DNA from 3 places in the Arthrobacter sp. TE12231 genome. Region 3 is predicted to be linked to each of the others. Evidence: riboswitches for the same ligand, from Rfam matches in the RefSeq annotation. Region 3 holds a riboswitch; each other region holds the start of a gene.
What was found. A riboswitch is a leader RNA that binds a small molecule or an ion and turns the genes downstream of it on or off. The one in region 3 is predicted to bind cyclic di-AMP.

Region 1: linked by a shared signal. The riboswitch ahead of ACVWYS_RS15255 (M23 family metallopeptidase) and the one ahead of ACVWYS_RS07525 (hypothetical protein) in region 3 are both predicted to bind cyclic di-AMP.
Region 2: linked by a shared signal. The riboswitch ahead of ACVWYS_RS16130 (aggregation-promoting factor C-terminal-like domain-containing protein) and the one ahead of ACVWYS_RS07525 (hypothetical protein) in region 3 are both predicted to bind cyclic di-AMP.

What each region holds. Positions count from the first base shown of each region.
Region 1 is NZ_JBSSFS010000001.1:3,411,375-3,416,477, reverse strand. It holds gene ACVWYS_RS15270 (MFS transporter) at 1-47, shown strand, start outside; gene serC (phosphoserine transaminase) at 50-1,180, opposite strand; gene ACVWYS_RS15260 (metal-dependent transcriptional regulator) at 1,528-2,223, shown strand; cyclic di-AMP (ydaO/yuaA leader) riboswitch at 2,374-2,587, shown strand; gene ACVWYS_RS15255 (M23 family metallopeptidase) at 2,592-3,410, shown strand; cyclic di-AMP (ydaO/yuaA leader) riboswitch at 3,548-3,717, shown strand; gene ACVWYS_RS15250 (NlpC/P60 family protein) at 4,013-4,771, shown strand; gene ACVWYS_RS15245 (HNH endonuclease) at 4,993-5,103, shown strand, end outside.
Region 2 is NZ_JBSSFS010000001.1:3,610,859-3,615,961, forward strand. It holds gene ACVWYS_RS16120 (response regulator transcription factor) at 1-297, shown strand, start outside; gene ACVWYS_RS16125 (HAMP domain-containing sensor histidine kinase) at 301-1,971, shown strand; cyclic di-AMP (ydaO/yuaA leader) riboswitch at 2,153-2,312, shown strand; gene ACVWYS_RS16130 (aggregation-promoting factor C-terminal-like domain-containing protein) at 2,312-3,112, shown strand; gene ACVWYS_RS16135 (hypothetical protein) at 3,294-3,755, shown strand; gene ACVWYS_RS16140 (glycosyltransferase) at 3,933-5,103, shown strand, end outside.
Region 3 is NZ_JBSSFS010000001.1:1,656,682-1,661,784, reverse strand. It holds gene ACVWYS_RS07535 (response regulator transcription factor) at 1-214, shown strand, start outside; gene ACVWYS_RS07530 (sensor histidine kinase) at 207-1,214, shown strand; gene ACVWYS_RS07525 (hypothetical protein) at 1,344-2,018, opposite strand; cyclic di-AMP (ydaO/yuaA leader) riboswitch at 2,023-2,221, opposite strand; gene ACVWYS_RS07520 (hypothetical protein) at 2,399-2,653, shown strand; gene ACVWYS_RS07515 (hypothetical protein) at 2,689-3,126, shown strand; gene ACVWYS_RS07510 (cation:proton antiporter) at 3,123-4,337, shown strand; gene ACVWYS_RS07505 (DNA alkylation repair protein) at 4,359-5,069, opposite strand.

The sequences.
Region 1 (5,103 bases), 1.8 Mb from region 3:
ACGGCGCCGCACCGGCACGTGGCCGGGACGACGCCGTCGGACGCTGAGGCTACTTCTTGAGTTCTGCCACGACGAAGTCGATGCACTCAAGCAGCGCCGAGACGTCGTCCGGTTCGATCGCCACGAACGTGGCGATGCGCAGCTGGTTGCGGCCCAGCTTGCGGTACGGCTCGGTGTCGACGACGCCGTTGGCGCGGAGCACCTTGGCGATGGCCGCGGCGTCGATCGACTCGTCGAAGTCGATCGTGGCGATCACGTTGGAGCGGTCCTCGGCCTTGGCCACGAACGGCGTGGCGTAGCCGGACGCCTCGGCCCAGCGGTAGATCCGGCCGGCGGAATCCGCGGTCCGGGCGGAGGCGAAGTCCAGGCCACCGTTGGCGTTGAGCCACTGCACCTGCGCATCCAAGGTCACCAGGGTGGCCAGCGCGGGGGTGTTGTAGGTCTGGTTCAGCCGGGAGTTGTCGATTGCGGTCTGGAGGTCCAGGAAGTCGGGGATCCAGCGGTTGCTGGCCTTGATCCGGGCCGCCCGCTCCAGCGCCGCCGGGGAGAACAGGCCAAGCCAAAGACCGCCGTCGGACGCGAAGTTCTTCTGCGGCGCAAAGTAGTAGACGTCGGACTCCGCCACGTCCACATCCAGTCCGCCTGCGGCCGACGTCGCGTCCACCAGCACCAGCGACCCTTCGTCGGCGCCGGCCACGCGCCGGACGGGGGCGGCCACGCCGGTGGACGTCTCGTTCTGCGGCCACGCGTATACGTCCACGCCGGCCTCTGCCTGGGCGGTGGGGCGGGTGCCGGGCTCGGCCTTGATGATGGAGGATTCGGCGAGGAACGGCGCCTTGTTGGTAGCCGAAGCAAACTTCGAGCCGAATTCACCGAAGGACAGGTGCTGCGCCTTGGTCTCGACGAGTCCGAAGCTGGCAATGTCCCAGAATGCGGTGGAGCCGCCGACGCCGAGAATCACTTCGTAGCCCTCGGGGGCGCGGAAGAACTCGCTGAGGCCATTGCGGACCGAACCGACGAGGTTCTTCACGGGTGCCTGGCGGTGTGAGGTCCCCAGCAGCTTTGTCGACGCCGCGGCGAGGGCCTCCATCTGTTCCGGTCGGACCTTGGACGGGCCGGCGCCGAACCGTCCGTCCTTGGGCAGGAGGTTGGCGGGGATCGTGATGCTGGTGTCGCTCACAGTGGCTCCAATTTTCGGCTGGTTCGTAGCGTGGCTGGGAGGTGGCCTGGCCGGATGGCTACAACGGACACCCCTTGTCATTCTGCCTGTTTTATTCTGCCTGACAGCCCCCGGCGATACGGAAAAGCCTCTGTCATAGTCCGGTCATTGAGACGGCCCCGAGGGGCCGTCCGGCGGGCGCCGGGGGAGCATCCGCAGTCCGGATCAAGAATTATCCGGAGTAATTCAAAATAGGCTAGGCTGTTCTGCGAACGTACGGCGGATCTCGCCAGGGCGCATCCTTACACGCAGCCCGCACGCGGTACGGTGGGAATGACGCAAGGACTGCGCTCGAGGAGCTGAGCTGAATGACGGATCTGATCGATACCACGGAGATGTATCTCCGGACCATTCTGGAACTTGAAGAAGAAAACATCGTCGCCCTCCGCGCCCGCATCGCCGAACGACTCCGCCACTCCGGCCCCACTGTTTCCCAGACCATCGGCCGCATGGAGCGTGACGGCCTGGTGATTGTTTCCGGCGACCGGCACCTTGAACTGACCGAAACTGGACGGAAACGCGCCGTCGGCGTCATGCGCAAGCACCGCCTCGCGGAACGCCTGCTCGCCGACGTGATCGGGCTCGACTGGGCCTACGTCCACGAGGAAGCGTGCCGCTGGGAGCACGTCATGAGTGAGCGCGTCGAGCGCAGGATCTTCGAGATGCTCGACCACCCGACCGTTTCGCCCTACGGGAACCCGATTCCGGGGCTCGCGGAACTTGGCGGCGCACCCTCGGGGGCCCACGCGGACGGGGTCGTGAACCTGCTGGAGGCCATGGCCGGCTACGGTGCGGATTCGCGGATCACGGTCAACCGGCTCGCGGAGCCCATCCAGGTGGAACCGGAGCTTCTGGCCCAGCTCGATGAGGGCGGAATCCGCCCCGGTGCGCTCGTCTCGCTGGAGCGGGTGGGGGAGTACATCTCGGTCCGGGTCCCGGATATCGAGGGCGCCTTGGAGCTGCCGCCAGAGGTTGCCGCGCATGTCTTTGTAACAGTCGCCTGACCAGCCAAAACGTCACCGTCATGGGACGACCCATGAGTTCTGCACAAACGCGATCACGGATTTATCACCGAGCGGCTTAATCACCTATAGTTAGTGCCCTGTACCGATACCAAAGCGTTACCTGATCCGAAGCCGAGCCCTGCCAGCGGATCAGTCGCAGAACCACCTCCTGGCAGGGGCGGGGGAACCACTATCGGCTGCTTCTTCGGCAGCCTTGGGGTGAAGTCCGTCAGCGGCAAGCAGCTTCCATCGAACGATCCCCTAAGGACGCCTCGGTGACCGGGTGCTTGCAACGGCGGACCGGGTCTTTGATCTCTCTGACCCGAATCCGACAGCTAACTTCGCAGGCTCTCAGAGAGGAACCGTTCTTGACCACCCAGACCGCCAGGGGCCGTCGCCGCGCGACCGGTCCCGCTCCGGAGCCGCGCCCGGTCGTCGCGCATACGGCCGAACGCCCGCGTGACGCACACCGCGACGAGCGCCGCAGCCGCCGCAGCCCGTTCCGTCAGGTAACGGACTTTGCCGCCGCCAGCGGCGTGGGGCAGAAGGCCGGAATCGCGCTGGCCGCCACCGGTCTGGTCCTCACGGTGACGGTCCCCGTCACGAGTCCCGTCATGGCCTCGAACACCGACGGATCCGCAGTCTCGGCCGCAGTACAGCCGGACGTCACGGCTGCCGCCGCCGCAAAGCTTGATTTCAGCCGGACGGCCATCGCCACCAAAGGCGACCCGGACGGGAAGCTCAAGCAACTGCTGAGCGCCCAGTCCGTCGGCAGCATTACCCGCGCGGCTTCAGCCGGCACGCTGGGTCCGCCGCTGGACCAGCTGATCACGGCATCGCCCTTCGGCTACCGTGTCAGCCCCATCACGGGCGGCCCGGGGGAGTTTCACCGCGGCCAGGATTTCGCCGCCCAGTGCGGCACGCCGGTCCACGCCGCCGCCAGCGGCACCGTGACCTTCAACGGATGGCACCCCTACGGCGGCGGCAACCGTGTGGTCATTGACCACGGCAACGGTCTGGAGACCACGTACAACCACCTGTCCTCGTCCTCGGTGAAGGTCGGCCAGAAGGTCTCCCGCGGCGATATCGTCGCGCTGAGCGGGACCACCGGCGCCTCCACGGGCTGCCACCTCCACTTTGAAGTGATGGTCAACGGCGACGTTGTTGACCCCCTCGGCTGGCTCTAATAAAGACGATGGAGAGCTCTCAAATTCCCGTGACACGCCGTGATCTGAATGTGACATTGAGTCCGGAGTCCTGTAGGGTTTGAAGCACGCCAACTTTTCCGAAGTTGGCGCTCTTGAGTGGATTGCCTAGCTCTGCCACCGCTCAAGGTCCGTTCGCATTACATCGTCTGGCAGGGGCGGGGGAACCAATTTTGGCCTTCGAAAGAAGGCCTAGGGGTTAAGTCGCAACGCTTCCCAGGAAGCAGCGCGGCCGGGTGACTCCCATCCGAATCCGACAGCTCACCTCGTAGGCATTGGGAGAGGCTACTTTCGTGTCTTCACGCCACAATGCTGCGCGTATGCGCACTGGCGCGGCTCTTTTGAGCCCGCTGACTTCCACATCACGTGCCGCCCTTGCCGGCGCCCGGATGGGATCACGTTCCGCTGGCTCATTCTCTACCGAGTCCGGACAGCATGCAGTTTCCGCTTTTGGCGCGTCTTCGCAGTACACCCTTCGCTAAGTAACCCATTTCGGGGCGATCCGGCGTACCCCCAAGATGCCGGAGCGTCCTCAGTCCGCGCCCAAAAACGCGCGGTCCAAGGATCACGAAAGAGAGAACTTAATGACTACTCGTGCAACCGTTGCACGGCACCGCGCCGAGGTCACCAAGACCAACTCGCTGGCTGTTATTGCCAAGGCAGTCGGCGACAACGCCGGCGGCATGGGCCGTCAGGCCGCGGTCATCGCCGCAGCTTCCGGTCTGGTTCTGACCAGCGGAATCGCAGCCAACGCTGCTGAGACCAATGTTCAGCGCGAATCCACCTCCGCTTCCGCATTGGAAGTCCAGTCGTCGGCTCCGGCCACGATTTCGGCTGCTTCCACCATCGCGATCTCCTACGAGAAGCCCGCCGTGACCACGTCGCCGGCTCCCGTCGTCGAGGCTCCCAAGCCCGTCGTGCAGGTCCAGACCGCCGCAGCTACCCAGGCCGGCGGCGCCCAGGCCGGCGTCAACGGCGGCGCAGCTGCCCTGGCCCCCGCCGGAATCGGAAGCGGCGCCGGTGCAACCATCGCTGCCGCTGCCTACGCACAGCTCGGCGTGGCGCAGGACTGCACCGCCCTTGCCACCAACGCCCTGGCCGCGGCCGGTATCCACTACCACGGCTGGCCGGCAGGTTACCTGTCCCTCGGCCGCACCGTGAGCGCCGCCGAAGCTCGTCCGGGCGACCTCGCCTACTACCAGAACGGTGGCGTGGGCATGGCCCACATCGCTGTCTACGTCGGCAACGGCATGGCAGTCCACGGCGGCTGGAACGGCGGCACCACCGCTCTCTACAGCGTGAACGTCGGTTCCGGCCCGGTCTTCATCCGCGTCGGCGGCTAGGCACAAGCCCCCGCACTTTCAAAGACCCCCGCCTCTTGAGGCGGGGGTCTTTCGTGTTACCGGGATATGAATTTTCCGCGCAGGAGGCCGCGCCGCCGAAAAAACATTCGGTGATCTGGCAGTTGAGTGTTTACTCTTGTCTTGTCGATCCATAGCCCGACCATGCACAGGGCAGCCGGCCCTCGTGCCCCTGGCGGGTGCGGCCGTGAAGAGGTATGCGGATGCGCACTCTCGTTCTGAATGCTGGATATGAACCGCTGGCGGTCATCACCTTCCGCCGGGCGCTCGTCCTTGTCCTGACCGGAAAGGCCAGCGTGGTGGCTGAAGGGGAC
Region 2 (5,103 bases), 2.0 Mb from region 3:
GAACTCGTGGTGGGTGACCTTGTGCTCAATGTCGATACCCGTGAAGTCACCCGGGCCGGCGAGGAGCTGCATCTGACCGCTACGCAGTTCGAACTGCTGCGGTACCTCATGGAGAACCCCAAGCGGGTGATCAGCAAGGCCCAGATCCTGGACCGGGTCTGGGACTATGACTTCGGCGGCCAGGCGAACATCGTGGAACTCTACATCTCGTACCTCCGCAAGAAGGTGGACGCCAACCACGCGCCCATGATCCACACGGTGCGCGGCGCCGGCTACGTCCTGAAGCCGGCGGACTGATCCGTGCCCACCCTTTCCGGCGTCACCCGCGTCCCCGGGCGTGACTGGCGCAACCCGTCCACGTGGCATTTGCGCACCCGGCTGGTCCTCGTTGCCATGGGGCTGCTCGTGGCCATCTGCGGCGCTGTGGGATTGTTCAGCTACGCCTCCATGGACCTCTTCCTGACCCGGCAGCTCGATGACCAGCTCGGCGAAGCATCGCACCGCTCCAGCGAGTTCGGCCGGCCCGTGCCCGGCAGCTCGGGCGGCCGCCCCGACCCCCTCGAGGCCCGGGGGCAGGGCGTCGGAACGCTCAACGCCCGCTTGGCGGACGGCGAGGTCAGCAGCGCCGGATTCCTGGCCGGGGACGCCACCCGCAAGAGCCTCTCCCCCGACGACAACGCCGTCCTCCTCACCCTGGCCCCGAACGGTGTGCCGGTGGACCGGACGCTCTCGGCCGGCGCGTACCGGCTCATGGCCGTGCGTGCACCGTATGGCGACGTGATTGTCACCGGGCTCCCGCTGGCGGAAAAGCAGGACACCCTGGCGTCGCTGGTGTGGACCATGGTGGTCGTGTCCGCAGGCGGGCTGGTGCTGATCGGCCTCGCCGGCACGGCGGTCATCCGGCGGACCATGAAGCCGCTGGAGCAGCTTTCCGAGGTGGCCACCAAGGTCTCCCGCCTGCCGCTCGACGCCGGCGAGGTGGCGCTCGGGGTGCGTGTCCCGGCGTCGGCCGCCCACCCCGGCACCGAAGTGGGCAGCGTGGGCTACGCGCTGAACCAGATGCTGGACAACGTCTCCAACGCCCTTGAGGCGCGGCAGGAGAGCGAAATGAAGGTGCGGCAGTTCGTCGCCGATGCCTCGCACGAACTCCGCACTCCGCTCACGGCCATCCGCGGTTACACGGAGCTGATGCGGATGACCGAGCACTTCACGCCCGACGGCGAGAAATCCCTGGCCCGCGTCCAAAGCCAGTCCGAGCGGATGACCACCCTGGTGGAGGACCTGCTGCTGCTGGCGCGCCTGGACGAGGGGCAGCCGCTCAAGGTCGCCGACGTCGACCTCACCCAACTGGCCGTCGAGACCGTGAGCGATGAGAAGGTCATGGCCCCGGACCGGATCTGGCAGCTGGAACTGCCGGATGAGCCGGTGGTGGTGCGCGGCGATGCGGCCCAACTCCACCAGGTCCTCGCCAATCTCCTGTCCAATGCGCGCAAGCACACGGCACCGGGGACCAAGGTGGTCACGGGCGTCATGCGTTCGGCGGACGGCAGCGCCGTGGTCACTGTGACGGACAACGGCAGCGGCATCGCCCCCGAATTCGTCGGCCGGGTCTTCGCCCGCTTCGCGCGGGCTGACGCGTCGCGCACCAATCCGGCAGCCAGCTCCGCAGGCAGCCCTGCGGCAGCGACGGCGGGGGCCCGGTCCGGGTCCGGGTCCGCTGCCCGCGGCGCTTCCGGCTCTTCTACCGGTCCTCTTCCCGGCTCTGCTTCCGGCAGGTCCGGGGGTGCAGCCGGCAGCAACGGGAGCGGATATGCCACCGCGGGCGCACCGACGTCCGAGGGCACCAGCGGGCTGGGCTTGTCCATTGTCCAGTCGATCGTGGAGGCCCACGGGGGGACCGTCCAGGTCACGTCCCGACCGGGCCGGACGGAGTTCGCTGTACGGCTCCCGGCCGTACCGCCGTCGGCGTAACCGGCGCCGGGGCTACAGGGTCGGCTACCGGCACCCGCGCGGGGAATCTCGCGCAACGCGACACGCCGCCCCTGTGACCGCCGTTACCCAAATGTGACTTAAGCCCAGGAGTCCTGTACCGTTTTTCGAGTGCGGCCTCCATTTGTGCCGCATATCCGGATGGACGCCAAACTCTGCCGCTTCCCGGATTCCGCTGGACCAGGCAGAGGCGGGGGACCCAGAGTTCCCGGGCATTCTGCACACATGCGCCCTTGGGGTGAAGCCGACACGTGATATTCCGTGCGGCCGGATGACCTCATCCGAACCCGACAGCTAACTCCGCAGGCGTTGAGAGGCCATCATGACTGAATTCCAGGTACAAACGCGCCCTGACGGCGTTTCACATTCCCGCGCCGGCAAGTCGCGCCACCGTGCCGCACCGGCCCCGCAGGCGTCCGCCCTGTCGCGACTGGCCACCGGGCTCGGCATCACCGGACGCCGCGCCGCCGTCGTCACCGCCGCCTGCGCAGTACTCGTGGCAGGCGGCGCCGCCGCCAGCCAGGCCGCAGAGCCCGGCAGCTACGGGGCGACTGTTGCGAGCTCCCAAACGGCCACCACGGCCGATCCCCTGGCCAAGCTGAACTTTGAACGGGTCCAGGTCGCCGCGCCGGCAGCTGCAGCACCCAGCGGCGCGGTACCTCAGATCTCGGAGGTCAAGCCGGCCGAAGCACCGGCACCCGCTGCCGCAGCAGCCCCGGCCGCGCCGGCCCCGGCGGCAGCACCGGCGCCCGCTCCCGCAGCAGCCCCCGTTCCCGCAGCGGCTCCCGCGCCGGCACCGGCGCCGGTCGCCATCGACGACCCCGCCGGGGCACAGGCCTACGCCGCGGCCCAGCTGGGCAGCTATGGCTGGGCACCCGGCCAGATGCAGTGCCTGCAGAAGCTCTGGACCAAGGAATCGGACTGGAAGACGACGGCCACGAACGCCAGCAGCGGCGCCTACGGTGTGGTCCAGTCCCTGCCCGCCTCGAAGATGGCGAGCGCCGGCGCGGACTACATGACCAACTACCGGACCCAGATCAACTGGGGCCTGAACTACGTCAAGTCGCGCTACGGCTCCCCCTGCGGCGCCCTGAACTTCCACCTGTCCCACAACTGGTACTAAGCCGGCACCAGCCAGCAGCGCCCATGAGGCCCCGGATCCATCGTGATCCGGGGCCTTCGCGTATTTCGGAGAACAAGGTTTTCTCAAGGTCGGGGCGGGAGGCTTGGGCACCGCTGCCTCCATTCACCAAGTACGCGGGGTGCCCGCTCCAGGGCACGGAATCAAATTTCAGGGGCACAACATGAAAAAATGGGCTATTCCGGCGGTCCTCGCGGCCGCACTCTTTGTCGGCGCCGGACCGGCCGGGGCGGTGCCGTCGGGACCTCCGCAACCCGCCGATCCAGCCACGTTCACATTGGATAATTGTGGCTTTCCGGTCACGGCGCAGCTCACCGGCAAGTTCAAGAACATCGCGACGCCTGCCGGCACTGTCATCAGTACGTCGCCAGGACTGAAAATCACGCTGACGGCCAACGGCAAGACCCTCAACTACGTGATCACCGGTACCAGCCGCTACACATTCCTCAGCGACAGCGTTGAGGTAGTCTCCACGGGCAGGAATCTACTGCTGCTCCCCTCCCCGGACGGCCTGTACCTGACCACCGGCAACGTCAACTACGCCCTCAACCTGGACAACTCGGAGCTGAGGAGGTTCAGCGGACCGGGCACTGCAGCGAACGTTTGTCCTCTGCTGGCTCCCTGACGGACTAACCGGGGGCAGTGCACCACCACCGCGTTGTGGGCACCGCCCCCGGTTATCTGTCCGGAGCTCCGGCAGCACGGGCAATGCAGACGACTCCGTGCGTCGCCGGCGGACTTCCACAGCCCCCGCACAGCTTGACCCTAAAGCCCTCATATGGACCGCCGGGACAGTTGAGCCATGACGTTCACAGACCAGGCCTCAGGAACCCTGCCACACTCCACGGCGACGCCGGCCGGTCCGGCAGCACCCGCCGCACTTTCCGGGCTCGCCGTGGCCGACGCGGCCGCCCAGGCCCGGTTCGGCGGGCCGCTCACCGGCCCGGGCGGCCGGCGCTCAGCTATTGACACGCGCACCAGCGAGCCGCTGCTGGACGTCACCATCCCGGTCTTCAACGAGGAGCGGGACCTCGAGGCGTGCCTGCGCCGGCTCCACGCCTATCTTCTGGGCTCCTTCCCGCACTCCTTCCGGATCACGGTGGCGGACAATGCCAGCACCGACGGAACACTCAAGACGGCGGAACGCGTAGCCCGTGAGCTCCGCGAGGTGAACGTAGTCCATATGGCCGAAAAAGGCCGCGGAAATGCGCTGCGCAAGGTCTGGCTTGCCTCGCCGTCGCCGGTCCTGGCATACATGGACGTGGACCTTTCCACCGATCTGGCGGCGCTCGGCCCCCTCCTTGCCCCGCTCATTTCGGGGCACTCCGACCTCGCGATCGGGACCCGGCTGACCCGCAACTCGCGGGTGGTCCGCGGGCCGAAGCGGGAATTCATCTCGCGCAGCTACAACTTCCTGCTTCAGTCCTTCATGGGCGCCCACTTCAGCGACGCCCAGTGCGGCTTCAAGGCGATCCGGGCGGATGTGGCCCGGCAACTGCTCCCGCACACTTTGGACAACGCCTGGTTCTTCGACACGGAGCTGCTGGTCCTGGCCGAAAAGTGCGGCCTGCGCGTCCACGAGGTCCCGGTGGACTGGACCGATGACCCGGATTCCAGCGTGGACATCGTCCAGACCGCCATCGCGGACCTGCGCGGCATGGCACGGTTGAGCCGGGACCTGGTCTCGGGCCGGATCCCGGTTCCCGAGCTGCGCGCCGCCCTCGCCCGCGGACCGCTTCCTGCTTCCTCGCGGGCCCAGGAACAAAGTCCCGGCGGAAGCCTCTTTGGACAGCTCGTCCGCTTCGGCAGCATCGGGGTGGCCTCCACTCTGGCATACCTGGTGATTTTCCTGCTCTGCCGCGGGATCATGGACCCGCAACTGGCAAATTTCCTCGCGCTGCTCACTACCGCCGTGGCCAATACCGCGGCCAACCGGCGTTTCACGTTCGGCATCCAGGGCAGCAGCCAGGCGG
Region 3 (5,103 bases):
GCTGACCGCAAAGGAAGGGCAGCTGCTGGCAGCCCTGGCCGCGGAACCTGACCGGGTCTTCACCCGGGACGAACTCCTCTCAGCGCACTTCCATGCCTCCGACCAGCCGGGGGTGATCGATACCTATGTCCACCACTTGCGCCGGAAGATCTCCAAGGCCGTCATCCGCACCGTGCACGGCGTCGGCTACCAGATCGGCGATGCCCATGAGTAACGGCGGGGGCGCCGGCGAAACCCCGGACCACTCCACCCTGCGCAAGGCCTCCCTCAAAGTCGCCTTGCGGATCAGCGCCGCCTGCGCGGTCATGGTCCTCGGACTCCTCGCCGCCACGGCGCTGTACCTCGTCAACCAGCTGGCCCATCCTGAAGTTCCGCGTTCGGCATCGGCCGGGGCGGCCTACGCCTACCTGGATTCCCGGGACGTGCTCGAAGCCATGCTCATCGCCGGGGTCGCGGGAATCGTGCTGGCAGGCATCGTCGGATGGCTCAGCGCGCGCAGCGCCATCCGCCCCCTCGGCGACGCCTTGGCCCGGCAGCGGCGCTTCGTCCAGGACGCCAGCCATGAACTGCGCACTCCCTTGACCATCCTGGACACCAGGATCCAGCTTGCCCAGCGCAACACCGAGCCCGGCTCCAAACAGGCCCAGGACCTGGCCCGGATCCGGGAGGACGCGGCGACGCTGACCGGGATCGTCAACGAACTGCTCCTCGCGGCCACCACCGACGCCCCTGACCGCTCGGCAGCGCCTGCCGACCTCGCCGACACCGCCTCCGGCGTCGCCGAAAGCCTTCGGCTGGTCGCGGAGCAACGGGACGTGCGCCTGGACTTCTTCGCCGTTGCCCGGCCGCTGGCCAGGATCGACGCCAACGCCTTGCGCCGCGCCGTCCTGGCCCTGGCGGACAACGCCCTCTCCCACACCCCGCCGGGCGGCCGTGTGACCATCACGACGGCGATCGAGCAGAACCGCGCGGTCATCACCGTGGCGGACACAGGGACCGGGATCACCGGAGTGGACCAGGCCCGGATCTTTGACCGCTTCGTGCGGACCGCCAGCACCGGCGGAACACAGGGACAACGGAGCTTTGGCATCGGCTTGGCCCTGGTCCGGGAGATCGCCGTGGCTGCCGGAGGCGCCGTCGAGGTTGCCTCCACCGGCGACGCCGGCACGGTCATGAAGATGACGCTTCCGCTCGCCGCGGGCAAAAATGACTGAGAGACCGGGGGAATCCGTGAGAATCCGGACAAGGGAAAGACCGGCGATCGCTTGCCCCCAAGGGAAAATCGATCGCCGGTCTTTCCGGATTGGGTGGCCCCGGGAGGGGCCGTCTGGCCCGTGCGGGGTTTAGGCGCGGACGAAGGTCACGCCGCCGGTCGCGGTGAGCCAGGACAGCGGGTGCACGATCGTCTGGTTGGCGCCGTTCATGCCGCCGCTGATCACCTGGCCGTTGCCGGCGTAGATGCCGACGTGGCCGGACTGGACCACCATGTCACCGGGCTGCGGGGCCGCCACAACGGTTCCGAGGCCGAGGAAGGCCCGGGGCCCGATGTCGCCGACGGGCTTACCGGCCGCGCCAAGGGCCTTTTCCACCATCGCGGTGCAGTCCTGGGTGATGCCCAGCTGGCTGTATGCGGCAGAAAGCATGATGGCGTTGCGGCCACCGGCGGGCGCCGCGGCCGGGGCGGCCGCCGGAGCTGCCTGCACCTGTACGGACGGCGCCGCGGCCGCCTTGGGTGCTGCTGCCGGCGCTGCTGCGGGAGCAGCGGCAACGGGCTTGGGCTGTTCGATGACCGGCGCGGCGACAGAGCTTACTGCGGGGCGGTCGAAGCTGATCTTGACGCTTGAATCGGCGCTGACGGGCGCGCTGAGAAGTCCCTTGACGTCCGCGGCGGAGGCCGGGGCGGAGTCCCGCTGCACGGGTGCCGGGGCTGCGTTGGCGGCCATTCCGCTGGTAAGAACCAGGCCGGATGCGGCGGCGAGGACGGCGGCATGGCGCGCAAAAGTATTGATTGAAGACATGGATGTAGCCTCTCCCAATGCCTGCGAGGTGAGCTGTCGGATTCGGATGGGAGTCACCCGGCCGCACTCCGGGGCCCGTCGTTGCGGGCACTGTGCGGCTTCACCCCAAGGCCTGCGTATCAGCAGGCCAAAAGTGGTTTCCCCGTCTCTGCCGGTCGTTGGTGCGAGTTACCCCCGGGCCGCGGCAGAGTTAGGCAATCGGCTGGGGAGCGCCCGTATCGGAGACAACAGGCACTTATCCACCGTAGCGCGAACCGCAGGCGAAAGTCACATTCAGGTAACGGCCGCCACAGTGCGGTCCGGCAGTTGCCCATAGGGCGGTGCAGCTTTTCGACCATAAGATGATGCCATCAGCACCACCTTGGAAGCGGAGGCCCGAAATGAACAGCCACTGTATCGCCATCTGCCAGTTGAGCAACCAGCCCCAGGAGGATTTCGACGTCAATACCGAACTGCTGATCCTCGACGGCCCGGACGTCCATGTGTCCACATGGGATGCGGAGCCACGGGACGGCGGCTTCGACGAACACGTCCTGAACGACCGGGTGGACGCCCTCGGGTTTATGGTTGTCAACGACTGGGCATTCCTGGACGGCAAGGCCTACGCGGTGGTGGAACGGCGGTCAGGAACGTAGGCGCGCTGCCCCCTCCACGGGACTAGTCTCATTCCATGACAAAGGATTCGGACAAGGGCCATGAGGGCGACCAGGTGTTGTGGCGCGGGGAGCCCGAGGAACACGACTATCCGGCCGCCGGTCGTTATCTCTCGCTGCTCACCGATGACGCACGGGCCGCCGTCATCGTGGAGTCGTTGCGCCTGGCGCCCGTAACCCACCACGTGGCCAAAGACATCCTGCGGGCCTCAGGCCTGCCGCTCCTGACCCGGGACAACCCCCATGTGGCCTCCGACCTGGCCAAGATTGCCGACGGCCGCCCGCTCTCCCCCGTCCTCCTGGTCCGCGGGGACCTCGACGCCGGAGTCGCGGCCCAGATTGCCGACGGCTATCACCGGGTCTGCGCCTCCTACCTCACGGACGAGAACACCGACATTCCGGTGAAGCTTGTTGCCCCGATTGGCCCGGGGCCGTCCCGCAGTCTCGAGCCATGACCTTCCTGACCCTGGCGCTGATCGCCGTCGTCGCCCTGGCTGGTCCCCTGCTCGCGCTGCCGGTGCACTGGCGGCTGCCGGTGGTACTGGGCGAACTGCTGGCCGGGATCGCGATCGGACGGACGGGCCTGGGCCTGGTGAACCCGGCAGATCCGACGTTCAGCTTCCTGGCCAACATCGGGTTTGCACTGATGATGTTCGTGGCCGGAACCCATGTTCCCGTGCGGGATCCCCAAATCCGCTCCGCCCTCGGCAAAGGCACCCGCCGCGCCGTGGCGGCCGCCGCGGCGGCAGTGGTCGTCGGAACCGGCATCGGCCTGCTCTTCGGGACTGGACATGCTCCCCTCTACGTCGTGCTGCTGGCGTCCTCGTCGGCCGCGCTGGTCCTCCCGATCGTCGATTCTCTGCGCCTCGGCGGACCCGACGTCGTTTCCATGACCGCACAGGTGGCGATCGCTGACATAGCCTGCATTGTGGCGTTGCCGCTCCTGGTGGATCCGCCGCACGCGGGCCGGGCGGCCCTGACCGTGCTCACGGTGGCGGGCTGCGCTGTGGCGCTCTTTTTTATACTCCGCTGGCTGGAGAGCACGGGAATCCGCGGCCACGTGCACCGGCTCTCGGAGAACCGCAAGTTTGCCCTGGAGCTGAGGATCCAGTTGGCGGTGCTGTTTGCCCTGGCCGGTGTCGCGACTTTCGGCAACGTGTCCGTGATGATGGCGGGCTTTTCCTTCGGCCTGGTGGTGGCGGCCGTCGGCGAACCGAGGCGGCTGGCCCGGCAACTTTTTGCCCTCAGCGACGGCTTCCTGGGCCCGCTGTTCTTCGTCTGGCTGGGCGCATCCCTCACGCTCAAGGACCTGGCCGGGCATCCGGACATGATTGCGCTCGGTCTGGCACTGGGAGCCGGAACATTGCTGGCGCACGCCGGTTTGGCGTTCCTGGGGCTCCCCCTGCCGCTCGGCGTGTTGTCGGCGGCCCAGCTCGGCGTGCCGGTGGCAGCTGCGAGCATCGGCACGCAGCTTGACGTCCTGTTCCCCGGCGAGGCAGCAGCCCTGCTGATGGGTGCGTTGATCACCATCGCCGCGAGCGCAGTGGCCGGGTCACGGGCGGCCAGGAGGTTCGCGTTGCCCGCGAAGGCCGGCGGCGGCTCAAGCGAAGCCGGCAGCACCGCCGACCAATCTGATCCAGGCGATCCAAACGCTCCGAAGCACTGAACAAGATCGAGTAAGGGAACGTCACCTTCCGACGGGCGTGAACTGTAGCTCGGGTCTCCTCTTGGCCATTTCCGCCAGGACCCGCGTTACGGCGTCCCGCACCGCCGCGGCGTCGTCGGCTGTGGCGCCGTCGGCCTCCGTGTCGGCGTCGAACGTCAAACCCGCCGCGTCCTCGCCGAGCACCGCCCGCGCGTGGCGGACGAACCTGTCCCAATCCCCGGCGCCGGCGCGCAACGCCATCAGCGGCGAAAGAAGCGCGGCCCGGCGCAGCCAGGGATCGGGCTCGCGCACCCACCGGTCCAGCACGCTGTCGGCCCGCACCCTGCCCAGGACGTCCAGACCGTCCACGAGCGGCCCGACGACGTCGACGGCGAGCGGATCCACGAGGTCCGGCAGCCGAGCCTCCCGGATGAAGCCCTCCAGCCGGGTGAGATCCGAGTTGGTCAACAGCTTCACGTTGTCCTGCAGCAGCACGACTGCTGCGAGGCGGCGCTCGAAGACCGGCACCGCCCAGAGTTCAGAACTCAGTGCCGTGATCTCATCATGCGCGAGTCCGGAATACCGGCGGCCGGCATCCCGGACGGTCCCGCGCACGGCACCCACGGAGGCGCCGTAGAAACCGAGGCCACCGCCCCCCGGATTCTTTCCCAGCCCGTACCGCAGCGCCTCCGCACGGCTCCAGGAACCTTCCCGCTGCAGCGCGAGGTCAATGAAATCGCCAGCATCACTCACAGGTCCATTCTTTCCCCTCGGCGCGCGGGCGGGA